DNA from 3 places in the Terribacillus aidingensis genome. Region 3 is predicted to be linked to each of the others. Evidence: riboswitches for the same ligand, from Rfam matches in the RefSeq annotation. Region 3 holds a riboswitch; each other region holds the start of a gene.
What was found. A riboswitch is a leader RNA that binds a small molecule or an ion and turns the genes downstream of it on or off. The one in region 3 is predicted to bind cyclic di-GMP.

Region 1: linked by a shared signal. The riboswitch ahead of ABXS78_RS02885 (hypothetical protein) and the one ahead of ABXS78_RS05125 (HD domain-containing phosphohydrolase) in region 3 are both predicted to bind cyclic di-GMP.
Region 2: linked by a shared signal. The riboswitch ahead of ABXS78_RS13865 (hypothetical protein) and the one ahead of ABXS78_RS05125 (HD domain-containing phosphohydrolase) in region 3 are both predicted to bind cyclic di-GMP.

What each region holds. Positions count from the first base shown of each region.
Region 1 covers NZ_CP159996.1:508,804-515,010, forward strand. Annotated here, with positions in the region: gene ABXS78_RS02865 (response regulator transcription factor) at 1-67, shown strand, start outside; gene ABXS78_RS02870 (hypothetical protein) at 319-738, shown strand; gene ABXS78_RS02875 (HAMP domain-containing methyl-accepting chemotaxis protein) at 850-2,535, opposite strand; gene ABXS78_RS02880 (hypothetical protein) at 2,900-3,088, shown strand; cyclic di-GMP riboswitch class I at 3,680-3,766, shown strand; gene ABXS78_RS02885 (hypothetical protein) at 3,873-4,241, shown strand; gene ABXS78_RS02890 (hypothetical protein) at 4,284-4,994, shown strand; gene ABXS78_RS02895 (methyl-accepting chemotaxis protein) at 5,039-6,163, shown strand.
Region 2 covers NZ_CP159996.1:2,631,877-2,638,083, reverse strand. Annotated here, with positions in the region: gene ABXS78_RS13885 (RNA degradosome polyphosphate kinase) at 1-116, shown strand, start outside; gene ABXS78_RS13880 (hypothetical protein) at 246-908, shown strand; gene ABXS78_RS13875 (hypothetical protein) at 919-1,962, opposite strand; gene ABXS78_RS13870 (glycosyltransferase) at 1,949-3,178, opposite strand; gene ABXS78_RS13865 (hypothetical protein) at 3,175-3,948, opposite strand; cyclic di-GMP riboswitch class II at 3,987-4,070, opposite strand; gene ABXS78_RS13860 (glycosyltransferase family 2 protein) at 4,111-6,207, opposite strand, start outside.
Region 3 covers NZ_CP159996.1:929,868-936,074, reverse strand. Annotated here, with positions in the region: gene ABXS78_RS05130 (PrkA family serine protein kinase) at 1-319, opposite strand, end outside; gene ABXS78_RS05125 (HD domain-containing phosphohydrolase) at 416-1,438, opposite strand; cyclic di-GMP riboswitch class I at 1,493-1,578, opposite strand; partial or broken gene ABXS78_RS05120 (helix-turn-helix transcriptional regulator) at 1,650-1,853, opposite strand; gene trmL (tRNA (uridine(34)/cytosine(34)/5-carboxymethylaminomethyluridine(34)-2'-O)-methyltransferase TrmL) at 2,016-2,489, opposite strand; gene ABXS78_RS05110 (amidase domain-containing protein) at 2,545-3,396, opposite strand; gene nfsA (oxygen-insensitive NADPH nitroreductase) at 3,642-4,391, shown strand; gene ABXS78_RS05100 (methyl-accepting chemotaxis protein) at 4,418-5,242, opposite strand; gene queG (tRNA epoxyqueuosine(34) reductase QueG) at 5,421-6,207, opposite strand, start outside.

The DNA of each region.
Region 1 (6,207 bases), 420 kb from region 3:
AGTCAGTTCCCGTGCGGAAGCTGCAGCTCTGGCAATCCAAGCTGGAATCATATCTTTACAGGATTAGCTAACAGCATGTATGTTTGCCTTAAAATAAAGCATGACAAAATAGAGCTTGATTGTTGAGCAGGAATATGGAACACAAGAGAGAACAGTTAACATAGTGAGGTTTTCGGATAAGCTAAAAAAAGTGGAGAGTACCTCGCAGTATGTGAAGTTAATAAATAAAAGGGTATAGCGAAAAAGATAGTGTGATAGTGAGCTGATGATGGAAGATGGTTGAAATGGAAGATTTACCTGTCTAGTCCTCGTTATGCTATGAAAGATCTCGAACTTGGCGGAAAGCAGATTAAGAAAGGAGATTTGCTCCTTCCCTTAATGAAATCAGCGAATCAAGATGAGCAACATTTTACAAACGCGCAAGAGCTTGATATTACACGTCAAATTAAACGTATGTCGCCTTTGGAAACGGTGTTATATGTGTTTAGGTGCACCTCTAGCCAGTATGGAAGGAGATATAGCGTTTACAACCCTGCTAAAGCGCATGCCACATCACTAGGGAGAGCGTCAAATGGCAATTTAAGCTTGCAGCTCAAGCCCTGCCTTCACTTCCGGTTTCTTTTTAAGGAGCGGCTCTGTTTGCAGAGTGAATGCAACTTAATACTTAATCATCAAGTGGATTTGATTAAAAGAGGCGAAGCATGCTTTTACAAAACAGCTTGCTTCTTTTGTTTATAACTCCAGAGGTAGTCATGCTGCTAGTAGCATGAAAGGTGTAAAATATGTTACAAAGCCTACATAAAAGATCTCTCAGATTTTTCTGAGAGATTTTTTATGGTGAAGTGCTGTTTAATATTTGAACCGGTTCACAATAATTTGCAATTCCTCAGCTAAATCCGAAAGAGAAACAGCAGCATTCGAAATATCTTCCATAGAACTTAATTGTTCGTCTGTTGCTGAAGCAACAGCCTTGGAGCTGGATGATGTTTCTTTTGTTCCTGTTTCAAGAGTTGAAAGACTATGCTGCACTACTTCTACACCTGCAGTTAATTGCTGGGTGGCAGCTGCAACTTCTTGAATCTGGGCTGTTATCTGTCCAACAAGATTTAATATCTCGTTAAACTGCTGCTGGCTTTCGTTAGCGTAATTCATGCCTGAATCCACATTTTTCTGCACATTATGGATATTGACTACGGTATCTTTTGAGTCCGTTTCTATTGTGGAAACTAAGTGCTTAATATGGCTGGCAGATTGGTTTGTTTCATCAGCCAGCTTTCGGACTTCTTCGGCTACAACGGCAAAACCTTTTCCTTGTTCACCGGCTCGTGCAGCTTCAATGGCTGCATTTAATGCAAGGAGATTGGTTTGTTCCGAGATGTCTGTGATGAGAGAGGACATGTGACTTATTTCTGTTGTGCTTCTCACTAATGACTCTAATCCGCTCCCAGCTTCTTGGACAGAGTGATTGATTACAGTCATTTGTTCTGACATCATATTTACAGAAGAGACACCCAGCTCTGCTTTATCCTTCATAAAGGAGGAATTTTCAGCAATGCGGTTTGTGTTGTCAGCTACATTGGAAAGGCTCTCTAAAATCTCTGTTATGGATCCAGAGCTCTGTTCTGTCATGTTACTTTGATTTGTACTAGTTAAAGCAATTTCCTTCATGGATTGTGAGATTTGGTCTGAAGTAGCTCTAGACTGTTCAGAGCTTGCCGATAATTCTTCTGAAGCGGCCGCGACCTGTTGGGATGAACTGCTGATCTGCTTTACGATACCTGCCAGTGAGTGAACAAAAGCATTAAAGGATGCGGCAAGCTGACCAAATTCATCCTTACTTTTGACTGCGACTTTTTGAGTCAGGTCCGCATCTCCCTGTGCAATATCCTCAAGCTGCCTATTTAAACTTCTAAGAGGCACCAGGATGGATTTCAGAAGCAGCATACTCAAAAGGATACCTAATATAATGGAAATTATTGTAACTAAACTAATGAACCATCCACTTACAGTTCCATATCTATGAATATCTGCTTCTAAATCATTCACATCATTATTCAATTGATCGACTAACTCATTTACGGATGGATCTAGTAATTCCTTCCGTAATGTTCTTTCCTCTCCTAAGTGAAGTGATTCTGCTTGTTCGGGATTGGAGGCAAATTGAGTTACTACTTCCTGATTCATACTCCAAAACTCTGAAAAGTTATCCCGAATATCATTTACGTTCGTCAAATAATCCTTATTGTGGATGAGTGATTCCAATTCATCTAAAGTTGAGAAGATATCCTCGGATTTCTCTTCCATTCCATCAGAGAAATCCTGTTCGCCAGTGATGAGAAAACCTCTTTCATCATTCGATAAGCCAGCTAGTCTATACTGGACATGTTTGATTTTGTTTTGAAACTCCATTTTATCCTTTAGGATATCATTCTTCTCTGTAATGGAAGAATTGATGAAGATGGAGGAAACCCCAATTAGTAATAAGGAAAATATTAAAATTGAAATTATACCAAGAAGTTTTGTTTTGATTTTCACGATTAAATTCCTTTCTAATAAAAAAAGCTCTACATATTAATTAGCTGCTTAAAACTATTAAGGCTCCCAAACCAAGATATTTCTTTCTGATTAATTAATATGCACGGTATATATATCGACCAACCTAGGCAATCTTAAAGGCTCTTACGAGATATAACAAGAGAGCTAGGTGTTTCAGTTGAATTAAAAAGCTACAGATTAATCTGTAGCTCACTAAAATTGTTAAATAACTGCCTCTTTCATGTCGATTAGCGTCAATAATGATCGTTCTCATTAACAGCCTGTTTACAATGAATTGACCTCTTCTTAACAGTCCTCTGGTATCTTACTTATGTACCTTAATTTTCTAAAGGGAGAGGTTTCAATGCTGAAAAAATGGATGGTAGCATTGGGAATGGTTTCAGTTCTTATGTTGGCGGCATGTAATGATGGTGACGATGAAGATCCAGCTGATGATGAGCAAATGGAGGAACAAGAGCAAGAACAGGAACAAGATCAAGATCAAGAGCAAGATACTGATGATAGAGAAGAAGATACAGATCAATCTGAATAATATATAGTGGCTGAAAGGCGTTCCTTTGTGGTTCGCCTTTTTTAAATTCAGTACTACATGAACACCCATTTAGAATTAAAGTGGTGCACTATAAAAACATTCTTTTATTAGTGAAAGTAATGAGTGGTAGGAATAAGACATATAGGCAGTTACTAGCCTCTCAAGTGTACAGCTTTACAAGAGGCAATTTTTTCCGTTTTGAAAAAAGCTAATCGAGTAGTACCCAGCCAATTGAGATTGAGAAACAGAGGTGAGATTTTTTGGTTAACAATTATATTTGGAATATTGATTAAATGTTTGTATGGGGACTCTCTTATTCTTTTGAACTAGCTGGAACGATACTATATCGTGAACATCTTTAAACATTTAACAATTTCTATTTAAATTGTCTGTAGTTGACCGATATAAGGGAGGCAGGTGGTTTTAATGCATAGTAAATAAGACCTTCGAAAACATCCTTTAAGTGGTGGTTGATGAATTAATATACCTATAAATAGGGGAATTAGTTATAATTAGACAAGAAAATATGAGTAATTTATAATGCGAAAGGGAACGTGAAGTTGTGGCGTGGTGTATTTAGAACTATAAATCAAAATTATTAGGCAAACTTATCGAAAGATAGGGACGCAAAGCTACGAGTCTAATATCCGTATGGATAATGATAGTCGGGTTGCCAAGTATGAAATTATATCATTGGCTATCCTTGTCTATATTAGGATAGCTTTTTTCACACTTAAGCGGTAATTATAGTTTTACCAGGCCTATAGAAAAAGGAGCGAACGAAATGATAGTAGTAGATAAAAAGAAGTATAAGATGGCGATTGATGAAAATTCCAAAGAAGTACATGTCCAGGTGCATGGATTAATGAGGGAGGAAGATGCAGAAGGATATATGGTCGATTTGCAGGATACGATCAATAAAGTATCTAGAAAGGATTATACTTTTGTTGTCGATGGAACTCATCAAACACCTGTACCTTCGAAGGTTGTACCGCAGTTGGAACAAACAATGCAATTCTATTCTACTTTAGGTTTTAAAGATACAATTGTAATAAAACCTTCTTCTAAAATCGCTCAAGTGCAAATTAGGAACGCCCTTGAAAGAATTGAATTCACGGGAAGGTTTATGGATAAAGTAAATCATTCTATGTAACATCCGGTTCGCCAAATTTGCAGTGAAAAGGGAGATTAAAACATGCAAGCAACACAGGAATTGTATACATATGAAATTTTAACAAAGAATCAAACAGAAATGATTCAAAAAGCTGCCGAATGTCTTGCCCGTACATTTATTGGTGTAGATGTTGCAGGGAAATGGGTTCAGGAACCGATGGTTGGACAATTAAGTATAGCGTATGAAGATTTCTATGCTTTTACCAAGGATTATTTGGATTCAACTGTAGACCAAGGATATTGCGCAGTCGCTCTAGACACTGATAATCATGTTGTAGGTGTACTTGCCGGTGATACCAATGCACCCGAAATTATCGGAGAGGATGTATTCGAAGGTTCTTTCTATGATATGAATGTTATTCTTCACGTACTGGAAGACGTAGATAAACGCTTTATCGAAGACTATAAAAGACGTAGCGGAAAAGATATTTCCGATGGGGATATGTTGCACCTATTTATGTTGGGCGTGATAGCTGAACAAGAGCGTCATGAAGTAATTAAGCAATTAGGAAATAGATTGATTACAAAAGCAGCGAAGCAGGGGCTGAAGGCAGTAGTGGGCGAAGCGACAAACCCTAAATCGATTCGTGTGATGGAAAAATATCACAACATGAAAAAATACCAAGATATCGAAGGTAATCATATTGTTCATATGTATAAAGACAATAGCAAACTGCAAGCCATTCCTGCGAATGTAGCTGATGGAACATACATTATTATAAGAGAACTATAAAAATATAATTCTGATTGAAACAGAAAGTAGGAGTTTAATTTATCATGGAATTTTACTTGATAGGAATAATAGTCATTCTATTGATAGCTTTAGGTTATTTTGCTTATCAATATGTTGCACTGAAACGTCGTGCACAATTTAACACTTCAGGCAGTGGCGATGAAATTATTTTAAATCGCACTGGGAATGAGCAGCAGCTTGAGAACTTCAGCCATATAGAAAAGAAACTACTATCGTTATCAAAAGATGTGAATGAAAAAGGCGTAAATCTTGCGGAAACAGGTGAATATGCTTCTGAACAAGCTGATATTGTCAGAGCAGCAATTGACGAGGTAGGCAGAGGATTAGAGAAACAATTAGTAGCCACAGAAGAAAGTGCTGCCTCCATGGAAGAAATGACACAAGCGATAGAAAATTTATCAGTTAGATCTAATCAGATTTCAGAACAATCCATTACTACGCTAGAATTAACGCAGCAAGGAAATGAGAAACTAAAAGATTCCTTGGTAAAGATGGATCAATTTAATCAAACAGTAAATACAACCTCTAATGCCATAAACAAACTTGGAGAAAAATCTTATGAAATCAGCAGTATTGTTAAGGTGATTACAGAGATCTCTGAACAAATTAATCTGCTGGCGCTGAATGCAGCGATAGAAGCTGCTCGAGCAGGCGAAAATGGTAAAGGATTTGCTGTTGTTGCAGATGAGGTAAGAAAATTAGCGGAACAAACTCGCCAATCTACTTCAGAAGTATCACATATCGTGAAAAATATACAAGAAGAAACAGCTATAGTGGTTAAGTCAATGAACCAGGGGACCGAAGAATTTAAAGATACGAATGCAGACATTTTAGAGGTTGGAAATATGTTCGAAAAGATACTATCTACTACAAAAATTATTGCTGAAAACAACGAGAACTCTTCTGCAAACACAGAAGAATTATCTACTGCTTCACAACAGATCATGACAACAATCGTTGAGATTGCATCTATCTCACGAGAATCGGTGGAGATGTTTGAGGAACTAATTGAGATTAATGATGAGGAACTTCATACGATACAAAACCTGGTTGAGAAAGCAAGAAATCTTATAAACCACAAAAACGTAGTAGGCGAACTACTAAAAGAGAATGATGATGTTAAAGCAGAGGAAGTAAAAGCGAGTTAAAAATGCCAGAATAAAAGGTCAAGGTAGCAGTTTGACAATATTCG
Region 2 (6,207 bases), 1.7 Mb from region 3:
AGCAGGATGAAAACGGAGTCTATCATTATGTAACAAGAGGCGATCAGGAAGAGCTGATAGATTGCCAGCTGATATTGTTTAATGAAGCTTATCGTGTGATGGAAGATGAGGAATGAGGATAGGACGCAATCAGCGTCCTATTTTTTTGCTTTTCGACAGAATCTGCTGGGAATTATTGCTATAATGGACTCTAGCAATCTTAAACTGGAAATTCATTCTAGCAGTCTAGCAGAGGAGTGGAAGCAGTGAAGGCATTTTTTATAACATTATTATGTATTTGTGTACTTGCAATAACAGGTACTGGCATCTACTTCTTCCTATCTCAGGAAGAAAACGATACAGCCAGCGGGAAAGAAAATGAGGCACCGCAGCAGGAACAATTGCCAGCTGAAATGCCGGAAGATAAACAATTGAAGCCAGTAGAGAAAGGAGATGGGGCATCCAAGCTGGAAGAACTTTCTGGCGATACAAAGGATTTCCTGTCTACGTTCACATACGACGTCTATGATGAACAAGTTGCCTATCAGAATGAAGAGCTGGTCAAACAAATCATCAGTGACCAGCATGCATATTTGAATGATCTCACTGGCTGGGGACACATCGATAATGTAGATATCGACTATCTGGCTCAATCAGAGGAATGGCAGCAGCTGCAGAAGGATGTCGAAAGGCTGCGAACAGAAGGCTTTGCTCCATCAGAAGCTGTAAACGATATGTGGAACACTGAAGCGTTCATGCGAATCGCAACAGACAGCGCGGACCTGAACAGTCTGCGTTATGTGCATCGGATTTTTCATGATATGGACGCAGAAATCAATGGAGCAGAAGTGGATAAAATTTGGGGGGCAACGCGTGCGTTTGGTGCTGAAACAGAGACGCAGGAGCTGTATGCATATATTAAAGGATAAAAAAAAGCAGTCAACGACTGCTTTTTTGTTCTTTATATAGTGTTGCTGCATAAGAAGCATACATATAATCAAAAAAATGGATATCATTGTAATTTGGGTCAGCCTGCAAGGGTGATTGTTTCTGCAGCTGGCTATATAGAGTCTTGGACATTTGCTGATCATCTACTGTTAAACTATAAATCAAAGCAAGCGCATATACAGCACTAGATTCATAATTAACTACGGGCTTGCCGGTGTTACGGTTATAGCTTCCATATAATATACCATTATTTTGCATTTGAGTTTGAACCCAATCATGAAAACTTTTCGGTTTTTCATGTGTACTTTCTGCATACTGAATAGCAATCAAGAATTGATCAATCATATTTACCGTCTCTGCATTTGCTGTTTGGTAGCTATTGTTTTCCGGGTTGTAGATTTCATTGAAAAAAATCTTGTCTGTCAGGCCATCTGACAAGATTTGCTTGTATCTAGGTAATTTGGAAGCTTGCAGCTTCTCCAGAACATCATAATCTATATAACTGAGATGAATCTCGGATGTTCTTTGTTGTGATGACCAATCATAGAAATCAACGATTAAACCATTAACAGTTTGTGTTTTATTCATTGTATCCCATATCTGTCCTGCAAAATTAGTGTAAGAGGAATTATGAAACTGTTCTCCCCCTCTTAGCAGTGTTCTTATTATCCGGTAATCGTCTACTGAAGCATTTGCAGTTACATCTTCTTCAAGCTGCCACTTTAGAAAGATGCCCTCATTGGTATTGACTGTGAAGTTAGATTGAAGCAGGAGAAACTGCTCCTCAAATTCTTGGCTATCTCCGACTAGGAGTAAATATTCCATGTATTGCCCGAGGCTTTCAAGAAGGATAGGACTAGTGTCGCGTTCTCCATCTCCATAGCTAGCAATGAAACCTTCTTTGTTCTTGTATTGTTGTTTGACGGTACTAGTAACTGTTTCCTGGTCAACAGAAGAAGAGAAATTTAAAAACAGAAGAAGGCTACAAATCAGCAGCAAAAGTATTTTAGCAACATAACTTTTATGCTGCATCATCCTTAAACCTTTCTGTTTTATCCCACTTAATAGTTTGCTTCGTCAGCCTGCTCCATATATAAGAAAGTCCACTTCGTAAAAGCAATAACAGGAAGATCTGAGCATAAGTGAAATACATGATTAAGCCGATAAGTACATTAAATGGTGTAATTGTCCTTTCAAGCACCATTGCACTGACAACCTGAGCAGTATAGACTACATAGCTCATAAACCAGAACAACAGCAAAGGAGATTCAAAATCGGGCAGGTTGACTCCTAGTAAGCTTAGAATGAACCATGTATTTGAAAATAGCAGCATTAATACAAATAATAAATAAGTCAAAACATGCTGGAAGCTATGGACAAACGTCTTTCCTTTCCAATAACTCCATTCATGAAACGATTTCTCCAATAGATAGATATTACCTGTCAGCCATCTTGTACGCTGTCTGACAAAGATACTAATCTTTTCTGGTTCCTGTTCCCATGTTCTCGAGTGGTGAACAACAGGTAATTTCCACCCTAAAGCCGTCAGCCTAACAGTAAGTTCTGCATCCTCGGCAAGAGCATACAGGTCATACCCCCCAGCTTCTTGCAGAACACTTCTTCGAAGCAGCATGTTCGTTCCTGCCAGGGAACCTGTTTTAAACATCTTCCATCGACCACTTTGCATTAATAGCTGAAAGACCTGAAATTCGATCGAGATCATTCTGGTCAATACATTTCGGTCTGCATTGATAGTCTTAACATATCCTACTGCTCCCCCAGCGTCAGGAGTACGTTCTGCAGCGTGAATCAATTCCAACACACTGTCTTCAGCGGGCTGATTATCTGCATCAAAGACAATGAAATAATCGGATGTCGTTACAGATAACCCATAATTAAGTACTCTTGATTTTCCTTTCGGAGACCCAGGAGGGACTTTTAAATAATGTATACGGGAGAAAGTACTGCTGAATTTTTGAATGATCTCGGCTGTGTCATCTGTAGAGGAATCATCCAAAACATAGACATCCAATGCTCCTGGGTATTTTAGTCGAATCATGGCTTCTAAAGTCTGCTTTATCACGACTCCTTCATTATGCGCAGGAATTAAAACAGCAATAGAAGGATAGGACGGTAAAGTAATTTCTTCTTTCCTTTTCAATCGCTGTAAAACGCCGGCGATTGTAAGAATGGAATAATAGATGAGTAGAATCCAGAAAAAGGCCATAACTGCTACTAGAATAATCTTCATCCTGCTGCTCCTTTGAATGGCTGGGTTATCTCTAAGATAGATTCTATCTCTTCCTCCAGTACAGTTTCACATATGAGAGGAGGATCAATTAGATTAAATTGATTCCGAAGTTTACCCATCAATCTGTCAATTACGATTTGACACCCTGCTTCATTGGTGTTCTGAAGGAAGATAAGGAATTGCTCTTCTTTTACTTGTGTGACTAAGTCGAATTCGGCGCGTATCGAGCTTAAAATCCCCTCACTTACAATGTGGGAAATAGAGTTTGTTGTTTCTAGCACTTTATCAGGAGTAACGATGGAAGCAAAAACATAATAATTTTGTTCATTACGTCGTTTCGTCCCGGTCGAAATCAACTTCACACGACTCTTAAATTCAGTCAAAGTTAGTAATTGGGAAGAACCAGCATATTTTTCAAGTGCTTGGATCTTCTCTTTTAATGCTATATTTTCGTTACGATAGCGTGATGTTATTCCATAGGTAAGCCAAATTAAAACCATACTAACAGTTACGAGAATATGGCGAAGCAAATAATAAACCTGTTCTGTCAAAGATGCATGCGTGAATAATGCATAGAAAAGTAGAAAGAAACCAAAAGAAAGACTAAGCATAAGCAACGTGATAAATTGTCTGGCAAAGCTTCCGGCGTGGATGGAAAAAATGGCTAAAAGCAGAATTGAACCATCGGTCAAAGGAATAGAGGACGATGCTGTAAAGGATAATGCCATAAAACTACATAAAAGAAATGTCAACAAGATCCGGAGTTGCATGTAAAACCTACTTTCTTATTCAAAATAAAAAACAACCGCCAATAAAATGGCGGTTGCACTAGTAGCTCTTCTTTACCCAAGTGCCCACATACAGATAAAGAGTCGAAGCTTCATTTTCTATTGTCATAATATATCATTTATTGTTTAGATGTCCATATTTATTTACGCAGTATCCGATTCAGCTGTCTCGGTCAGGAATCGCAAACCTGCTAAATATTTTCGTCCGCGTTTTTGCACCCATTGGACACGTACATCACTTTCGCGGAAGCTGTTGTGATTGGCGTGCAGACGCAGTACTTGACCTGGTTTAATCGGTTTCTTCAGTTCGATTTGGCAGCCGCTCAGACTGTAATCAATAAGAGTGGTTTCTATTTTACCAGTATCAGCAAAATAGAGGACGCCAGGAACCGAGATTGTTTCCCTGATGCTCTGCCGCTCGGATTGTTTTGGTTCGACTTGTGTTTGACGGAAGAAGCGGGAAACTGCATGCAATAGTGTTGAATTTACATATTCCCTGCTCGTATATATGTCTGGTGCATCGACGAACAGGAGTTTGATAAGGGCACGGTACTGTTCCTGCGTGACATCCTGGAAGGATACGCCTGCATAATAGCTTTTTCCTTGCTGGGAAACCCAATGCTTGTGAAGCTTCAAGCCTTGCAGCGGACCTGAGGAAAGCGTCAGCGGACTTCCGGCTGACAGCAGATGGGCTGCTTTTGCATCAAGCAGTTCCAGCCTTGCGCCATATTCGCTTAAGTCAATGATTCGTATGGGATGCTTCTTCTCATCAAGACTATTCAGAAGCTCTGCTTCCAGCGTCACATCAAAGCGCTCTGCTTCTCGGAAGCGCGGCCGTTCCACCGAAATGATCAAAGCCATGACAAGTGCGACAGCATTGTATAGCACCCAGAAAATATTGATATAGAGCATTTCGACATTTTCGTAAATCTGTATAGGGGTAAACAAATCTATTCCGATCATAATCATACTAGCAATGCTCATTGCAAGCAGAATCACATATGGTGTGCTTGTCCGCCAGAGAAAATGCCGGCGATTATTCACTATTCCTTTGCGGGTAACATTGAATTTGATCGATTTTCGGAAGAATAGTTCCGTTAGAACAGATACAGCCATGTAAGGGGCGAGTGCCACCTCATAAATGTGACTCCAAATCGTCGTCCTTTTGTTATCTGCCATGCGGCGGAACGCGAGCTGTGACGATAGGAACGCCGGCAGCCAGAACAGCAATAGAGTCGAGAAATCGGTTTGCAGACTATAGATGGAGAACAGCAGGAACAGCAATGGTGCCAGTAAATACACCATCTTATAGATACCGAAGAACCAATAATGTATTCCATCCATGTACAGCAAGCGCTGCATGAAGCTCAGACCTTTGATTGTGAGCGGATTCCATTTACGGATGACTTGGATATTGCCTCGGCACCAGCGGTCGCGCTGCTTTAGAAGGTCGGCGTACGTTTCAGGGGATAAGCCAACAGCTAATGCTTCATTCACAAAGACTGTTTTTTGCCCATTTGTCTGGAGAAGCATGCCTGTTGCCATATCCTCGGTTATGACGCCCGTTGCGAAACCCCCGATTTCCTCCAATGCAGTTCGGCGGAACAAAGCATTGCTTCCGACATACATCGTTGCATTGAAGCGATCCTTTCCTTCCTCCAAACGGCGCATGAAGAAGTCTTGTTCATTCGTAATATTATCCTCGAAGAACAGATTGTACTGGAATGCGTCTGCATTATAGAATACTTGCGGTGCCTGGACGAATGAGACTTTATTATCGGTAAAGTAGCCGAGCGTGCGTTCAAGGAAATTGGCGCGCGGTACCATATCAGCATCCATCGTGACGATGATCTCGCCGTCTGTTTTAGTCATCGCATGGTTCAGATTCCCGGCTTTTTGATGCTTATTATCCGGTCGATCTAAATAGTAAGCACCCATGGATTCAGTCAATTGCCGGATATCTGCTCGTCTTCCATCATCGCAGACATAGACCTTGAGCTTGTCCTGCGGATAAGTCATCATTTGGCTCGCTGCAATCGTCCGCTTTAGAAGATCTGCTGGTTCATTGTAAGTGGCAATATATACATCGACTGTCGGCAGTTCCTTGAATTCCGAAAGCGGAATGGTTTTCCGCCTGAACGGCTTCCAGGAGAGGATGGTGAAAACGACGGATTGTAAAAATCCAGCCCATTCCGTCACCAGCAGCAGGATTCCGACTATCAGACTGAGTATCCCGACTGT
Region 3 (6,207 bases):
CTCCGCTTACCGGTCCCATGAGCAGAAGAATCCGTTTGCGTACATCCAGTCTCCGAGCTGCCGGATGGAAGTATTCTTCTACCAGCTTTTCAAGCGGTTCTTCCAAACCGAATAATGCATCCTTGAAGAAGCTATATTTTTTCACACCATCTTCTTCTTCAATGCCTTTATGCTTGATCATATTATATACACGGGAATGTGCAGATTGAGCAAGATAAGGCCGGTCTTTCAACAAACGCAGATAATCAGCGAGCGTTCCTTCCCAGTGGAGCTTCTCTTGTTCCTGGCGATACTGCTGTACCTTATCCAATATATTCATCATTCATTAACCTCCCAGGCATTGTTAAACAAAAGGCGATTACCTTAATGTATGCCCAGGGTTTGGCTATCATGCCAGCAAATCCATAAACGACGCTTACGGCTTCTGCTTCCATCCTATTTCCATATACGATTCATTCGTATATTTATCCAGCATGACATCATCAAGCTGAATTGTTTTCTTATCATTAGGGAAAATATGCATAAGCTGTGCCAGTTTCTTCACTATTTTCTTTGGATATGCTTCCGACATTTCCAGCATCAGCTGAATAGCTTCTGCTGCAGGAAGGACTTCCCGATAAGTGCGGGAAAGGGTCAAAGCAGAAAACGTGTCGACGACAGCTAATATTTGCAAATCCACTCCTAGTTCCGGCAAATAAGCACCATCCGGATAGCCTTGTCGATTCAGCCGTTCGTGATGACTTCGCGCATAGCGGCCGAGTAAAGGCTCACCTGCCTGATGCAGGAGTGTCTCTCCTTTGACCGTATGTGTTTGTACAATCTCATATTCCTCTTTTGTCAGTGACGTTGTTTTATCAAGAATTTCCCGAGGTATATCAAGCTTGCCGATATCGTGAAATAAATATCCTGTTGCACAAAGATCCAGCTGAACGACATTCATATGATAAGCGAGCATCGTGCCGATCACAAAAACGTCCAAGGAATGGATGAAAGCGTACGGATCTCTTTGCTCAAGCATATGCCAAAGACTGCTTCTTCCCATCGTCTTCAGGCTTTTGATATACAAATCCTTCAAGAAACGGATGCTTTCTTCCTCATAAAGCAGTTTTCCATAGCGGTACTCAAAAGCGATATAAGATAGATTTGTGTAAAAATGCTTTTCCATACTCCGCTTATATGTTGCTTGATGATCCATTTCTTTCTCTTGCAGCTGCAGGATCATCTGCTGGAGACGATCAGCCTTACTGAATAGATCAGCAGTTTCCTCTTCCGCCGTTTCCACGATGACGGACGGCACTCTGTTGTGCTTCAGCCGTTCCAGTAAAGCTGCAGTAATGACTGTTCCTTTATCCAGTTTTGTCTTGTCTGCCAGAACAATGTCACTGCCCAAAAAATCACCTAGTAGTATATCTTGGATGCGTTTACGTTTTAAGATCAATTTCATTCTCCTTTTTCAAAAAAAGCTGCCACATCTGGCAGCCTGAGAATCCATTTTCGCAACTGGCTGGCATAGAATCTCATTCCTTAGCCCCTCAAGTTTTGCGTAACTGCCTTTCAACAGTGCTGCCGTATATGTATGTAATTGTTTCCTGGTTGTGTTCTGCTGACAAATCAAGCAGCTTATAATAGTCCTCTTTTGTTGGCAGAAGGTCCACCATTTCCACATTCAGTGCTATCGCCAACTTACTGATGCCCACAAAAGAAATATTTCGCTTACCGTTTTCAATATCGGAGTAGTACGATCGATTAAAACCCGCCATGCCAGCCAATTCCTCCTGTGTCAGCATCTGTTTTTTTCTCAGATATCGAAGCTTATCCCCAAATGCCCGAAGCAATAGCGTGTAATCTCTCATATTATTCATGCACTCCATTATACCTCGTTACCTCAGTAAATCCACCGGATATAAGTGACATTAGTATAATGCTACCAAATAAAACAGGTTAAAGTACTATATTTACTCCCTTTCATCCATGTCTAAACAACTATAAAAAATAAACTGCACACAAGGTGCAGTTTAGGATAACCCATCGAAGCCCTGCTGACGAAGAGCTTCATAAATGATAATTGCAGCAGTATTAGACAGATTCAAAGATCGAACTTTATCTGTCATATGAATACGAAGGCATTGCTCCTCTTTTCCTACTAGCAAATCCTTTGGAATGCCAGTCGACTCCCGTCCGAAAACGAATAGCAGATCTTGATCTGTGTTACTGAAATCATAATCTGAATAATGCTTGGTACCGAAGTTTTCTATATAATAAAAGACACCTTCCGGAAATTTTTCATATAACTCTTCTATACTATCGTAGTAATGGATATCCACGTCATGCCAATAATCCAATCCTGATCTTCTCAGCATTTTGTCATCCGTCGAGAAACCAAGCGGACGAATCAGATGCAAAGCCGTATCTGTCGCAAGGCAGGTACGAGCAATGTTCCCTGTATTAGCTGGAATTTCTGGCTGGAATAGTACGATATGTCTTGGCATATACTTTCACCTCTGCTTTTCTACTTTCAACCTTACCAGTATAGCATAGCAGAGATCATAGCCCAATCTGGAAAAATTTATATACAACGTTCTTTGTATATGCCGGGGAATCAACGTAAGCCCAATGACGCATTCTGCTGTTGGCAGTATGAGCATTCACCAATGGCTCACCCTGCGCGTTCCGGGCTACCACTATCGTATTGTGATTGTAGTTCCCATCACCCTCAAAATCATAGCAAATCACATCCCCAGGCCGCAGCAGTCTTGCATCGGCTACTTCCTTGCCTCGTAACCCTTGTTTTGATCCGCTCAAATACCACCGCAAAGCATTCGCCACTGTAAAACTATAGCTCCAATTTTCTCCATTAAACCACCATCCTGAATTCCGATCCGGTTCTCCCCGCATTGGTGCTCCGCCCGCCCGCAGGCACTGGGAAACGTAATTTGTACAGTCTACTTCAAATTTCTTATAGGCAGGGTTATAATCATTCCACCATCGCTCGGCATACTGAACCGCCGCTCGTCTGTCGTAGGTGAATTGCCGGTCAAAATCCTGATCATTGCTTTCATAGACGACAAGTCCCTGGACATGAGGCTGAACAGCATCCTCTACTCGCTCATCATGAATAATCTGCCCATCACGCATACGTGCTATATGTGTATGCACTTCTTCTTCATGATACGTAGCATGCTGCTTATGCACGAGAAAAGTTGCACATAAGCGGTAGGTAATGATATCTTCTTCCCCATCATGCTCTTCGCTCAGGATTATTCCTTCTCCTCGAATCTGGGCAACCTTCGCTCCATCCTTTTCATGGGAAGCAATTCGGTTTACGAGCCAATTCCCAGCTTTCTTCCCGTCGACTTCCTGCATCCAATAATCCGCCAGCTGTTCACTCTTCCCCATCTCTATCCCTCCTGTTCTTCCTTCGATATGACATGGCATATCCCCGCAGGAGGAGCAAGCCTCCTACTACGAATACGGATAAAATAGTCATGAATGTCTCCATGCTCCCACCTCACTTGTATGTATGTAGAATCATGACAGTATATGCTTCATCAGCTTGACTGATTCTATTTATGAAAGCGCAAACATTTTTAGTTACAAATGTGACAAATTTGTGTATCCTTATAAAAAAGGGGGAGAATACGATGTCTGATGTTTTGCAAACCATCCTTAGCCACAAATCAGTAAGATCATTTACGACCGAGCGCCTTACAGAGGAACAGATAAAGGAACTTGTCTCCGCTGCTCAAGCAGCATCCACGTCGAGCTTCCTCCAGGCCTATTCGATCATTGGTGTGAGCGATCCTTTAGTGAAAAAGGAGCTTAGCACATATGCTGGCAGCCAGGAGTACGTCGTTAATAATGGCCACTTCTTTGTTTTTTGTGCTGATTTCTACCGCCATAAGGAAATGGCTAAAAATTTGCGAGCCGATATTTCCGAAACGATTCAAGGCACGGAAGCTTTGCTGATCGGTACTATCGACGCCTCACTGGCCGCCCAAAATCTAGCCATTGCAGCAGAATCGATGGGATTGGGCATTTGTTACATAGGCGGGCTCCGAAATAATCTGGCAGGCGTTTCTGCAAGCCTCGGCGTACCTGCACATGTATTGCCGCTGTTCGGGATTGCCGTCGGTTATCCGGAGAAAGTAAATGAAAAGAAACCACGGCTGCCGTTCGGAAGTGTATATCATGAAAATAGATATAATGTGGATAAAGGCATGCTGAATGCCCAGCTGGAGGAATATGACCGTACTATTCAATCATATTATGTGGATCGGACTGTAAATAGCCGGAAGACAACCTGGACCGAGCAGACGACAGATAATCTTCGTATCCCGAAACGTGTATATATGAAGGACTTCATTACGCAGAAGGGTTGGGCAAAGCATTAAAATAAGGCCGCTGCAGCGGCCTTATTTTATGAGGATGTAATTGTTTTAAAAAATGACTCCATATCTTCACCTAAGTGATGGAGCTGGTCGATAAGCAAGCTGAAGTTGTTGACTAGATCTGCTTGCTCACCAGATGCGTTCCGTATTTGCTCTACACTTCCTGATAGCGCTGTAATATTATTTTTAATATTCTCCAGTGAGATGCTCATACTTTTCGTAACATCTGTCGTTTGGGAAGACAGCTTCCTCACTTCACTTGCAACTACAGCAAAACCTGCACCAGCTTCCCCTGCTCGGGCTGCTTCAATCGACGCATTCAAACCCAGGATATTGGTTTGCTGCTGGATTTGGGAAATCTCACTTATTGACCCAACTGTCGTTTCTGTCAGCAGCATGGATTCCTGAGATTGTGCTGCAATCTCTTCGCTTGAGGCCGCTAGCTCTTCTGAATGAGCCGAAACGGTATGCAGTTTATCCTGGAGTCCATCAATTATTTGACGCAGATTGCCAATGTAACCTTCCATTTTTTCTTGAGCATCCAGTGGAATAGCAATTGCAAATGCGCCAACAACCTCTTTATTGTCGCTCCGAATCGGAAAGGACTTCGCATGCAGGGGAATACCATACACTCCCTTAGGTAATAAAACCGAACCATATCGACCCGCTAATGCAGCTTCTAGGTTTTTATCCCCGGCTGGTATCGGACTTCCTACATGTATTCCAAAATCCACCTTTCCAGTAGGCAGATAGCTTAAGAATTTTTCTCTATCTGTAATTCCGATCATCGTATCGGTACCGATCATTTTTTGCAGATCCTCTGCTGACTCAACTAAACTATGTAATAATTCCATTCTGATCCCTTCATTTCTTATACACTTATTTGACAGTATCAGGATAATAGTTTTAGGTATTTTATACCACTTAAAACACAAAAAAATATCCTTGTATTCCATCTCGGTATTAAATACCCAGTCTTTTAAATAGCTAAACCTTGAAAACAAAAAAGGAGCATATATTTATGCCCCTTTTTCAGTGTGCCTCTGCATATTCCTTTTCAAACTGCAGTCCTTTACGCATTTCTTCAAGTACTTGTTCGTCCTGCTCCTTGTCCATTGCTTTTCTAACTGCATCAAAACCTTCCGGCAACCCAATCTTACCAATTGCCCAAGCTGCTGTTCCGCGAATGACAGGTCGTGGATCTTGTTCCATCAGCTCTATCAAATCCGGCACAGCAGATGTGGTTTTATAATGCGCAATGGCCAGTATTGCATTTCGCTGAATCGGTTTCTTGCCGCGCCAAGAACCAGAAATCAGACCAAATTTCGCTTTAAACTCTTTATTCGACATCTTGAGTAAGGGTTTCAGCAGCGGTTTCACGACTTCCGGATCTGGCTCCATCTCTTCGTGAAGATGGAAATCCATGCCTTTGTTCTTTGGACAAACAAGCTGGCATGTATCACAGCCATAGATACGGTTTCCAATTTTAGAACGAAACTCATCTGGCAGGAAATCTTTCGTCTGAGTAAGATAGGCGATACAGCGCTGTGCGTTCAGCTGGCCGCCTTGGACAAGCGCGCCTGTTGGACAGGAATCAATACATTTTGTGCATGTTCCGCAGCTATCTTCTACAGCTTCATCCGGTAAAAATGGAATGTTGGTAATTACTTCTCCAAGATACACATACGATCCGAATTCAGGTGTAATGACAAAGCTGTTTTTGGCACTGAAACCGATACCTGCCCGCTCCGCTACAGCTCGGTCGGATAACTCTCCTGTATCAACCATTGAACGATAGGTGAATCCTTCCACCCTTTCC